One region of the Bacillus sp. AK124 genome, then DNA from elsewhere that is predicted to be linked to it. Evidence: predicted binding sites of a transcription regulator. Region 1 holds the regulator's gene; the other holds the start of a gene.
The links. Region 1 encodes Rex, which represses fermentation and respiration genes when NADH is low (regulators of the CRP and FNR family bind a similar motif). Its sites were predicted from a motif close to TTGTGAAATATTTCACAA; they were not measured.
Positions count from the first base shown of each region.

Region 2: the regulator Rex is predicted to act here: its motif matches at 1,656-1,673, upstream of M1E06_RS11310 (nitric-oxide reductase large subunit).

Region 1 is NZ_CP096378.1:3,662,355-3,666,963, forward strand. Features, by position in the region: gene groES (co-chaperone GroES) at 1-269, opposite strand, end outside; gene M1E06_RS18405 (CPBP family intramembrane glutamic endopeptidase) at 495-1,229, shown strand; gene M1E06_RS18410 (YdiK family protein) at 1,229-1,420, shown strand; gene tatC (twin-arginine translocase subunit TatC) at 1,465-2,241, opposite strand; gene M1E06_RS18420 (twin-arginine translocase TatA/TatE family subunit) at 2,248-2,421, opposite strand; gene M1E06_RS18425 (redox-sensing transcriptional repressor Rex) at 2,460-3,104, opposite strand; gene moaC (cyclic pyranopterin monophosphate synthase MoaC) at 3,108-3,614, opposite strand; gene M1E06_RS18435 (ABC-F family ATP-binding cassette domain-containing protein) at 3,761-4,609, shown strand, end outside.
Region 2 is NZ_CP096378.1:2,277,258-2,281,866, reverse strand. Features, by position in the region: gene M1E06_RS11325 (nitrate/nitrite transporter) at 1-406, opposite strand, end outside; gene M1E06_RS11320 (DUF2164 domain-containing protein) at 627-866, shown strand; gene M1E06_RS11315 (Crp/Fnr family transcriptional regulator) at 910-1,578, shown strand; gene M1E06_RS11310 (nitric-oxide reductase large subunit) at 1,734-4,088, shown strand; gene ric (iron-sulfur cluster repair di-iron protein) at 4,133-4,609, opposite strand, start outside.

The DNA of each region.
Region 1 (4,609 bases):
AAAATGTCGCTTTCACGCAAGATTAAGTAGTCAGTACCTTCATATTTCACTTCGGTACCTGCATATTTTGAGAAGATGATGCGGTCGCCTGTTTTAACTTCTAATGCAACGCGCTCTCCGCTCTCTAACACACGGCCTGAACCGGCTGCAACCACTTTACCCTCTTGTGGTTTTTCTTTTGCGGAGTCAGGAAGTACGATTCCGCTGGCAGTTTTTTCTTCAGACTCAACGAGCTCAATGACAACGCGATCACCTAATGGCTTTAACAATGAAACAACCTCCTCAATATTTTCATATGTAATTTTAGCACTCGCACTCGGTGAGTGCTAACACAATTCTTATAATAAAGAATCTCCCAGGCAATTTCAAGTGATAAGGTCAAATTTTTTTGCGCTTACATTTCTCCGCATGTCCTTATCATCCTATAATTTAAAAAGAGTGTGTTACAATAAACATAGTCTGAATTAGATTTTTAGAAAAGGAGTACATAAAGCTTGAGAAAACAATACTGGTTTATTATATTGGCATACGTTCTCATGCAATTGTCGGCCGCTGTCGGCTTGCCTCTTCTTTACTTTTTGGGAGTGGGCAAAGGACAGCCAAAGGCTGAAGCCCAGCTTACATTGACAGGCGTCTGGTCTGTCATCGCGTTTACCCTCTGTCTCGTTATCGTGCTGCTGATTTTGCGGACGGTGCCGAAGACGACGCTTCGCAACCGCCCGAAAGCATCGGTTGGAGCGTCAATCGGATGGGCGGTAGCCGGCGTTTTTCTCGCTTTGTTTTCGCAGTCAATTGCCGCTTCGATCGAAATGTACTTGTTCGGGGTCAACCCGGAATCGGAAAATACGCAGCGGATCATGGAAATCATCACCGCATTGCCGCTGATGGTGTTTGTCTCTTCTGTATTCGGACCGATTCTTGAAGAAATCATTTTCAGAAAGATCATTTTCGGTGCAATCTATGAGAAAACGAATTTTTTCATTGCCGCTTTGTTCAGTTCGGTGCTCTTCTCGGTCGTCCATTTGGATTTCAGCCATCTGCTCATTTATACAGCAATGGGATTCACATTCTCCTTTTTATATGTCAGAACCAACCGGATTATCGTGCCTATTTTCGCCCATGTCGCCATGAATACGCTCGTCGTCTTACTGCAGACATTCCGGGAGCCTATTGAAGAATATTTGAAACACGTCGAGAAAATGCAAATGATTATTGGAGGATTTCTATGATGAGAAGCCCTAAATTCTGGGGAGCGATTTATTTATTAACGGGTGTGCTGTTTACATATCTGGCGGCAACCTCGCCCGGAAGCATGTGGTCTTTTTACACGATCCTGCTGATGCTTTTCGCAGCCTATAATATCAGCATTTCCTTTAAAATGTTCGCCCTGGCCGGCAAGATGAAACGAAAAGATCAATAGCCTTTTTTGTGAAGGAAAAGAGCCATTCTGAAAAAGAATGGCTCTTATTTAGTATGGTCGTTCAAAAACGCTTGATTTTCCTCTTGAATCATTGTTTTTTGCGCCTGCCTGTAGGATATTCTTGAAATCACGATACTGATTTCATAAAGAATGAGCAATGGCACTGAGACCATTAAATGCGACAAAAGCTCAGGCGGTGTAATGAGGGCCGCGATGACGAACAACACAAAATATGCGTATTTTCTGATTTTCGCCAAAAACATCGGCGTCACGAGGCCGAGCCTTGTGATAAACATGATGACCACAGGCATCTGAAACAATAAGCCAAAAGGAAGCGTCAACTGAAGCAGAAACTGAAAATATTCGTGTATTCCGATGACCTGGTTGACATTCAGATCATCTGAGACTCTCGTCATAAAGTCCACGACAAACGGAAATAAAATAAAGTAAGAAAAGGCAATGCCGCCTAAAAAAAGAATAATCGATATCGGAATATAGCTGAGCGTCACTTTTCGTTCTTTTTCATACAGCCCCGGGCTAATGAAAGCCCACAGCTGGTATAAAACAAGCGGCGAAGTCAAGACGGCGCCGATGATGAAAGCGAACTGCACGTACACAAATAAAGGATCGGTCAGCTTGAACGCGTTGAGCGTCAGCAGCTTTGCTTCATCCGTCTGCTGCAGATAGATAATCAGCGGCTTTGCCAATAAAAAGCCTGCCACAACAAATAAAACAAAAAAGAAAAAAGTGATCACAAGCCGTCTGCGTAGTTCTGTGATATGTTCTATCAGCGACATTTCTCTTTCCTTCATAAATGTCATCCTATCCTACTGATCTTCTTTCTTTTTATCGGAATCGTCGTCAGCCAAACCTTTTGTCGCATTCTTAAACTCCCTCAGCGTGTTTCCCGCCGCTCTTCCCAGCTCGGGAAGTTTTTTCGGGCCGAATATCAAAAGCGCCACCACGACAATTAAAATAAAGCTTCCAGGACCGATTGGCATAAAGCCTGCCCCCTTTCCTTTATTTTTCGTTTTCCGTTTTACTTTTCCTGCATTGAATAATGTTTCATGAAATACACCAGCGACTGAAGTTCAACCGCCAAATCTATATGATGAATGCGAATGTGTTCCGGCACATTCAAGCGGGCCGGCGTGAAATTAAGAATGCCTTTAATGCCAAGCGCCACCAGCCTGTCTGTAATCGACTGTGCGGCTTGAGCCGGTACCGTCAAAATGGCGACGGGGATATCATCCGTCATATGCTCTTCAAGTCTATTCAGATCATAGACGGGAACACCGCCGACCTCGGTTCCGATTTTTTCCTCATTGATGTCAAACGCCATGGCGATTTTTGTATTATTATTTTTGATAAAATTGTAATGGAGAAAGGCTGTCCCCAAATTCCCCACGCCAATGAGCGTTACGTTCGTCATTTCATCCTGATCAAGCGTCTTTCTGAAAAAGGACAGCAAATAATTGACATTGTAGCCGTATCCTTTTTTTCCGAGCGCGCCGAAGTACGAGAAGTCCCTGCGGATGGTCGCAGAATCGACTTTGACGGCATCGCTCAGCTCAGCGGAAGATACACGCTGTTTTCCGGATGCATGAAGGTTTTTTAAAAAACGATAATATAATGGCAACCGTTTCGCTGTCGCTTGCGGAATTTTTGAATGATCCATGTTCATAAACTAATCCTCCATGTCTACATCAGCTTTTTCCCTTTTATAGTCACCGTTTTTCCCGCCTGTCTTTTCGAGAAGAAAGGTCGGTCCTATCACCATTCCCTTATCCGCCGCTTTGCACATGTCATATACGGTCAGCGCACATACGGAGGCCGAAGTTAACGCTTCCATTTCCACACCTGTGCTCCCTTTGGTCTTCACTTTAGATTGAATATGCAGGATGCTCTTCTGTTCTTTCTCCTCCCAGCGAAAGGCGATGTCGACTCCTTTCAGAGCGATCGGATGGCACATCGGGATGATGGCGGATGTCTGTTTTGCGGCCATGATTCCGGCCACTTGCGCCACCGCCAATACATCGCCCTTTCCGATTTCCCGGTTTTTGATTTTTTCATGTACTGTTCGATTCATAGACACGCTTGAAACAGCCGCAGCTGTGCGTACTGAAGCTTCCTTTTCGCTTATATCAACCATCTTGGCTCTGCCTTGTTCATTAAAATGTGTAAACTCATTCATGTTCTGAACTCTCCTTATAACGATCATACACTATTTTTTTCATTCTGTCTTTTTCTTTGGCTAAAATCTTCCAGAGTTCACTTAATTGTTTGCTGACTGCGCAGTGATAGGCTACACTTAAAATAGCAGACAAGAGGTGAAAGATCATGATGATTTTACAAGTGAACCAACTTTCAAAATCGTTTGGAGCCGATACGATTTTAACGAATATAAAACTCGAAGTCAGATCTCGGGACCGGATTGCGATCGTCGGACGCAACGGCGCCGGAAAATCGACTCTTCTAAAGATTATCGCAGGAAAACTTTCATATGAAAAGGGGGACATCATCAAGCCGAAAGATTTGACGATGGGCTACCTTGACCAGCATTCCGGCCTCGATTCCAAGCTGACGCTCAAAGAGGAATTGCTGTCGGTATTTGATTTTCTAAAAAAAATGGAAAAAGAAATGCGCGCGATCGAGGAAAAGATGGCGCAGGCCGGACCGGACATGCTTGAATCATTGATGAAGACGTATGACAGGCTTCAGCAGGAGTTCAAGGACAAAGGCGGCTACCAATATGAGGCAGAGGTCAGATCCGTCATGCACGGGCTCGGCTTTGCGGGATTTGACGACTCCGTCCGCGTCCAGGACTTAAGCGGAGGTCAAAAAACAAGGCTTGCCCTCGGAAAAATGCTTTTGACAAAACCCGACCTCCTCATTTTGGACGAACCGACAAACCACTTGGATATCGATACCCTGACATGGCTTGAACAATATTTGCAAAATTACAGCGGAGCGATTTTAATCGTTTCCCATGACAGGTACTTTCTTGACAAAGTGGTTACCCAAGTTTACGAGATCAGCCGGTCCCAAAGCAAAAAATATACCGGGAACTACAGCTCTTATCTCCAATTAAAAGCCGAACAGCTGGAAAAGGAAACAAAGCTTTATGAAAAGCAGCAGGACGAAATCGCCAAGCTGCAGGAGTTCGTCGACCGGAATCTGGCTAGAGCT
Region 2 (4,609 bases), 1.4 Mb from region 1:
CGTAGATCCCATTGACAAACCCGTGTTTTTCTTTAGGGTAGTATTTCGGCAATGATGTGACCCCGATGGAAAAGACCGCTCCGCCGATGCCGAGGAAGAATCCGCCAAGGATCAAGTCGAACAGCGAATCGGCTGTGCTGATCCAAAAAATCGGGAACAGAAGCAGCACAAAGCTGATCATGAACGTGATTCTCGCACCGAATCTGTTTGTGTAGTATCCCAGCGGAATCCTCAGAAGCGAGCCGAGTATGACCGGAATGGCCGTGACAAGGGATATCTCACTGTCTGTCAGGGCGATGTCCTGCTTAATGTGGGGCATTAAAGAGGAAATCAACACCCAAACCATAAATCCTGCGACTAAACTAAATGACTGCAGCGGTAATTGTATTTTTTGACGATTTACCATTGCGTTTTTGCTCCTTTCAAAGGGAAAAATGAATAAATCAATCAGCATGTTTATCTTACAAAAAGTCTTTTAAAAACATTGTGAATTACGTCACACGGTCATTCGTTTGATTCGTGTTTAATATCGGTAAGTGAGGGATAGTAAACGGATGTAAAAAATAAATGGTTCATTTGCGGACTTTTTCGTTTATCATGAAAATAAAAAAAGGAGTGCCGCTTTTATGTTTATAAAGCTTACGCAAGAAGAAAAGCAAGCGATCATCGAGGAAATCAAACGCTTTTATGTTGAAGAAAGGGGAGAAGAGGTTGGAGACATCGCGGCGATTCAAATGTTTGAATTCGTAAAGGAAAAGCTGGGCCCTTACTTTTATAATCAGGCGCTGAAGGACAGCCGCAGAGTCGTGGAAGAGAAGGCAGCGGCGATTGAAGAAGAGCTCTTTGCGCTGGAGCGCCGTCTGTGACAACGCGCTCTCCTTTAGCAAAACCGAAGGGATTGAAAGACCAATGGAGTTTCTGAAGCAATTTATGATTTTCAGCGGGCTGAATGATGAAGAGTTCAAACAAATCGAGCAAATCGCGGTCAAGCGCACCTATCAGCCGAGAATGTTTGTTTTTATGGAAGGGGAAGAGAGGGAAGCGGTATTCTTCATTAAATCCGGTCTTGTTAAAGCCTTTAAAATCGATGAAGACGGCAATGAGCAAGTGATTTCGATTCTGCAAAGCGGGGACATGTTTCCCCATGTCGGCTTTTTTGACCGCTCCCCATACCCGGCAACAGCCGAAGCCGTTCAGGAAACCGAGTTGATCGTAATCCGCATCGCTGATTTTAATGAACTTTTGATGAAATATCCGGAAATGACAATAAAAGTGATGCAAATCATGGGGAAAAAGATTCTCGATTTGCAAGAGCGGATCCAGGGTTTTATTTCAAAAGATGTCCAGCACCGCTTGACGCATGTATTAATGAAGCTCGCTGCAGAACACGGCATTCCTCAAGAAAAAGGGGTCTACATCAGCCTGCCCATTACCAATCAGGATTTTGCGAACATGGTCGGAACGTCAAGGGAAACGATTAACCGCACATTAAATGAAATGAAAAAGAAAAATCTGCTGACAGCTGACAGGAGCGGAATTTTCATACATGATACAGACTGGCTGAACGGCTGCAATTGAAGGATAAGATGAAGGCTTTCCATTGAACAACAGATGGAAAGCCTGTTTTTATTTTGTTCACAAATCCGCCATTATTTAAGTGATCTGGTTCACAACCGGTGTGCTGCATATCCAGTATCTTAGGACATGCAAAATCAAAAAAGGAGTGAACCGCAATGGAAGTTCAAAGAAAGACGGTGCCCGTTAAAAAAGCATCGAAAAACGGTTTTTTGAAATCTGTTCTCGTCTTTACTTTAATCGTTAGTTTTTCGGTGCTGCTTTTGGGAGGCTATTGGATCTTCAAAGGACTTGCACCAAGACCAGTTGAAGTGTCCGGGCCAAACGGAGAGGTGCTCATGACCAAATCGTCCATTTCAGGCGGTCAGGCCGTATTTCAAAAATACGCGCTGATGGATTATGGCACGATTTTGGGGCACGGATCTTACATGGGGCCTGATTACACGGCCGAAGCCCTGAAAATCTATACGGAAGGGATGCAGGATTTTAAGGCGGAGGCACGATACGGCAAGCGCTTTAAACAACTTTCAGATGAAAAGCAGTCCACCATCCGGAATCAAGTCATCCGCGAAATGAGAAAAAACCGTTATAATCGCGCGTCAGATACATTGAAGCTGACAGATGCGCAGGTTTATGGATTGCAGCAAGTGCGTGATCATTACCGCAATGTCTTTACAAAAGGAGACGGCTGGGGGCTTGAGCCCGGTTTAATTAAAGAAAGCCACATGCCTAAACGCGACAGAGCGTGGGTTGACAGCGAAGACCAAATCACGCAGATCTCCGATTTTATCTTCTGGACGGCATGGCTTTCCAGTACATTAAGGCCTGGCGACGACATTACGTACACGAACAACTGGCCGTATGATGAAGATGCCGGAAACACGATGTCATTTGCCGCCGTTTGGTGGAGCGGCGCAAGCGTCACCATCCTTATTTTATTTGTCGGCATTATTTTATTCGTGTTTTACCGTTACAAGCTTGGAATGAAAGAGGCTTATCAGGAAGGGGCGTTTCCGGTATTTGATCTGGATAAACAGCCGCTTACGGCATCACAGGTTAAAACCGGAAAATATTTCGCCGTTGTGTCGCTGCTGTTTTTTGTTCAGGCCATGTTCGGAGCTTTGCTTGCCCACTATTATATTGAGCCGGACAGCTTTTTTGGGATCGATTGGATCAGGGATATGTTGCCATTCAGCATATCTAAGGGATTTCACCTCCAGCTGGCGATCTTCTGGATTGCGACTTCATGGCTCGGTATGGGCATTTATGCAGCGCCGCTTGTCGGAGGCCGCGAGCCGAAAAGGCAGGGGCTGCTTGTCGATATTCTGTTTTGGGCGCTGATCGTCCTTGTCGGCGGAAGCATGGCTGGCGAATGGCTCGGAGCGAAAGGCCTTTTAGGAAACAACTGGTTCTTATTCGGCCACCAAGGAATGGAATATATTGAACTCGGCCGCTTCTGGCAGGTCATTCTCGCACTCGGCATGCTGATATGGCTGTTTATCGTTTTCAGAGGCATTAAGAGCGGCCTCAAGCGGGAATCTGATAAAGGCGGTTTGATTCATCTGCTGTTTTATTCTTCGATCGCCATTCCGCTGTTTTACGGTGCAGCCTTTTTCTTTAATCCCGGCACAAATATTACAATGTCGGATTTTTGGCGGTGGTGGATTATCCATCTTTGGGTGGAAGGGATTTTTGAAGTCTTTGCCGTCGTGGTCATCGGCTTTTTGCTCGTGCAAATGAACCTGGTTACGAAAAAATCGACCGTCAGAACGCTTTATTTTCAACTGACGATCCTGCTGGGGAGCGGTGTCATCGGGATCGGACATCATTACTATTACAACGGTTCTTCCGAAGTTTGGATCGGCCTCGGTTCCGTCTTCTCATGCCTGGAAGTGATTCCTCTTACCCTGCTTGTATTGGAAGCTTATGAACAATACAAGATGATGAAAGACGGAGGCCATCATTTCCCGTATAAAGCAACGTTCTGGTTCTTGATTTCAACGGCGATCTGGAATCTGGTCGGTGCAGGGGTATTGGGCTTTTTGATCAATCTGCCTGCTGTCAGCTATTTTGAGCACGGCCAGTTCCTGACACCTGCCCACGGGCACGGGGCGATGATGGGCGTGTACGGCATGTTTGCCATTGCTGTCTGGCTGTATACGCTACGCAATATCGCCAAAAAAGAAGCGTGGAATGATAAATGGCTGAAAATAGCCTGCTGGTCGCTGAACATCGGCTTGTTCGGAATGGTGTTTATCAATTTGTTGCCGGTCGGTTTTCTTCAATTGAAAAAAGCGTTTGAAGACGGGTACTGGAGCTCAAGGGCGCCTGAGTTTTTACAGCAGGATACGGTGCAAACGCTGCTGACTTGGAGGGCTGTGCCGGATACGATCTTTTTAGCCGGAATCGTGATTTTGGTCATATTCAGCATCAGAGCATTATTCCATCTCCGCAAACCGACGCATCAGGAAGGAGAAGCGCTTCCAGTTAAAGACATTGCTTCAGATGAATAGATAAACAAAAAGACAGAGGAAGTGAAATCCTCTGTCTTTTTATTTTATTGATTGGCTTCCGCTTCAAGCCGCGGGAACAAAATATTGTTTTCCAGGTGAATGTGCTGAAAAAGATCTGTTTCCAATTCATCAAGCTTTAAGTAAGTCAGTGTATATGTTGTGCATGCCCCTTCAGGAAGGGTATAGTCATTGGTCACTTTTCTCAGTTCCTTCAAGATGCTGCCTGCGGCTTCATGCTCTTGTTCAAGGACGTCGATCGCCTGAACCGCTTCTGCCAGGCTGTCCATTGATCGCGTCTCTTCATAGGTCGTCACTTTCGGTAAAATGAGTTCCTCTTCCTGAAAGAGATGGTGTTCCAGTTCAGTTTTCAGCTGATGGAACAATTGATGGACCTGGGCGAGTTCCGGATGATGGATGCCGTGAACCCGGTAGACTTTTGTGACAAAGCCTGATAGTTCAGGAAGCACCTCATACAGGTAAGCATGGTGCGTATGAATCACATGGTCGATCAGCTGTGAATA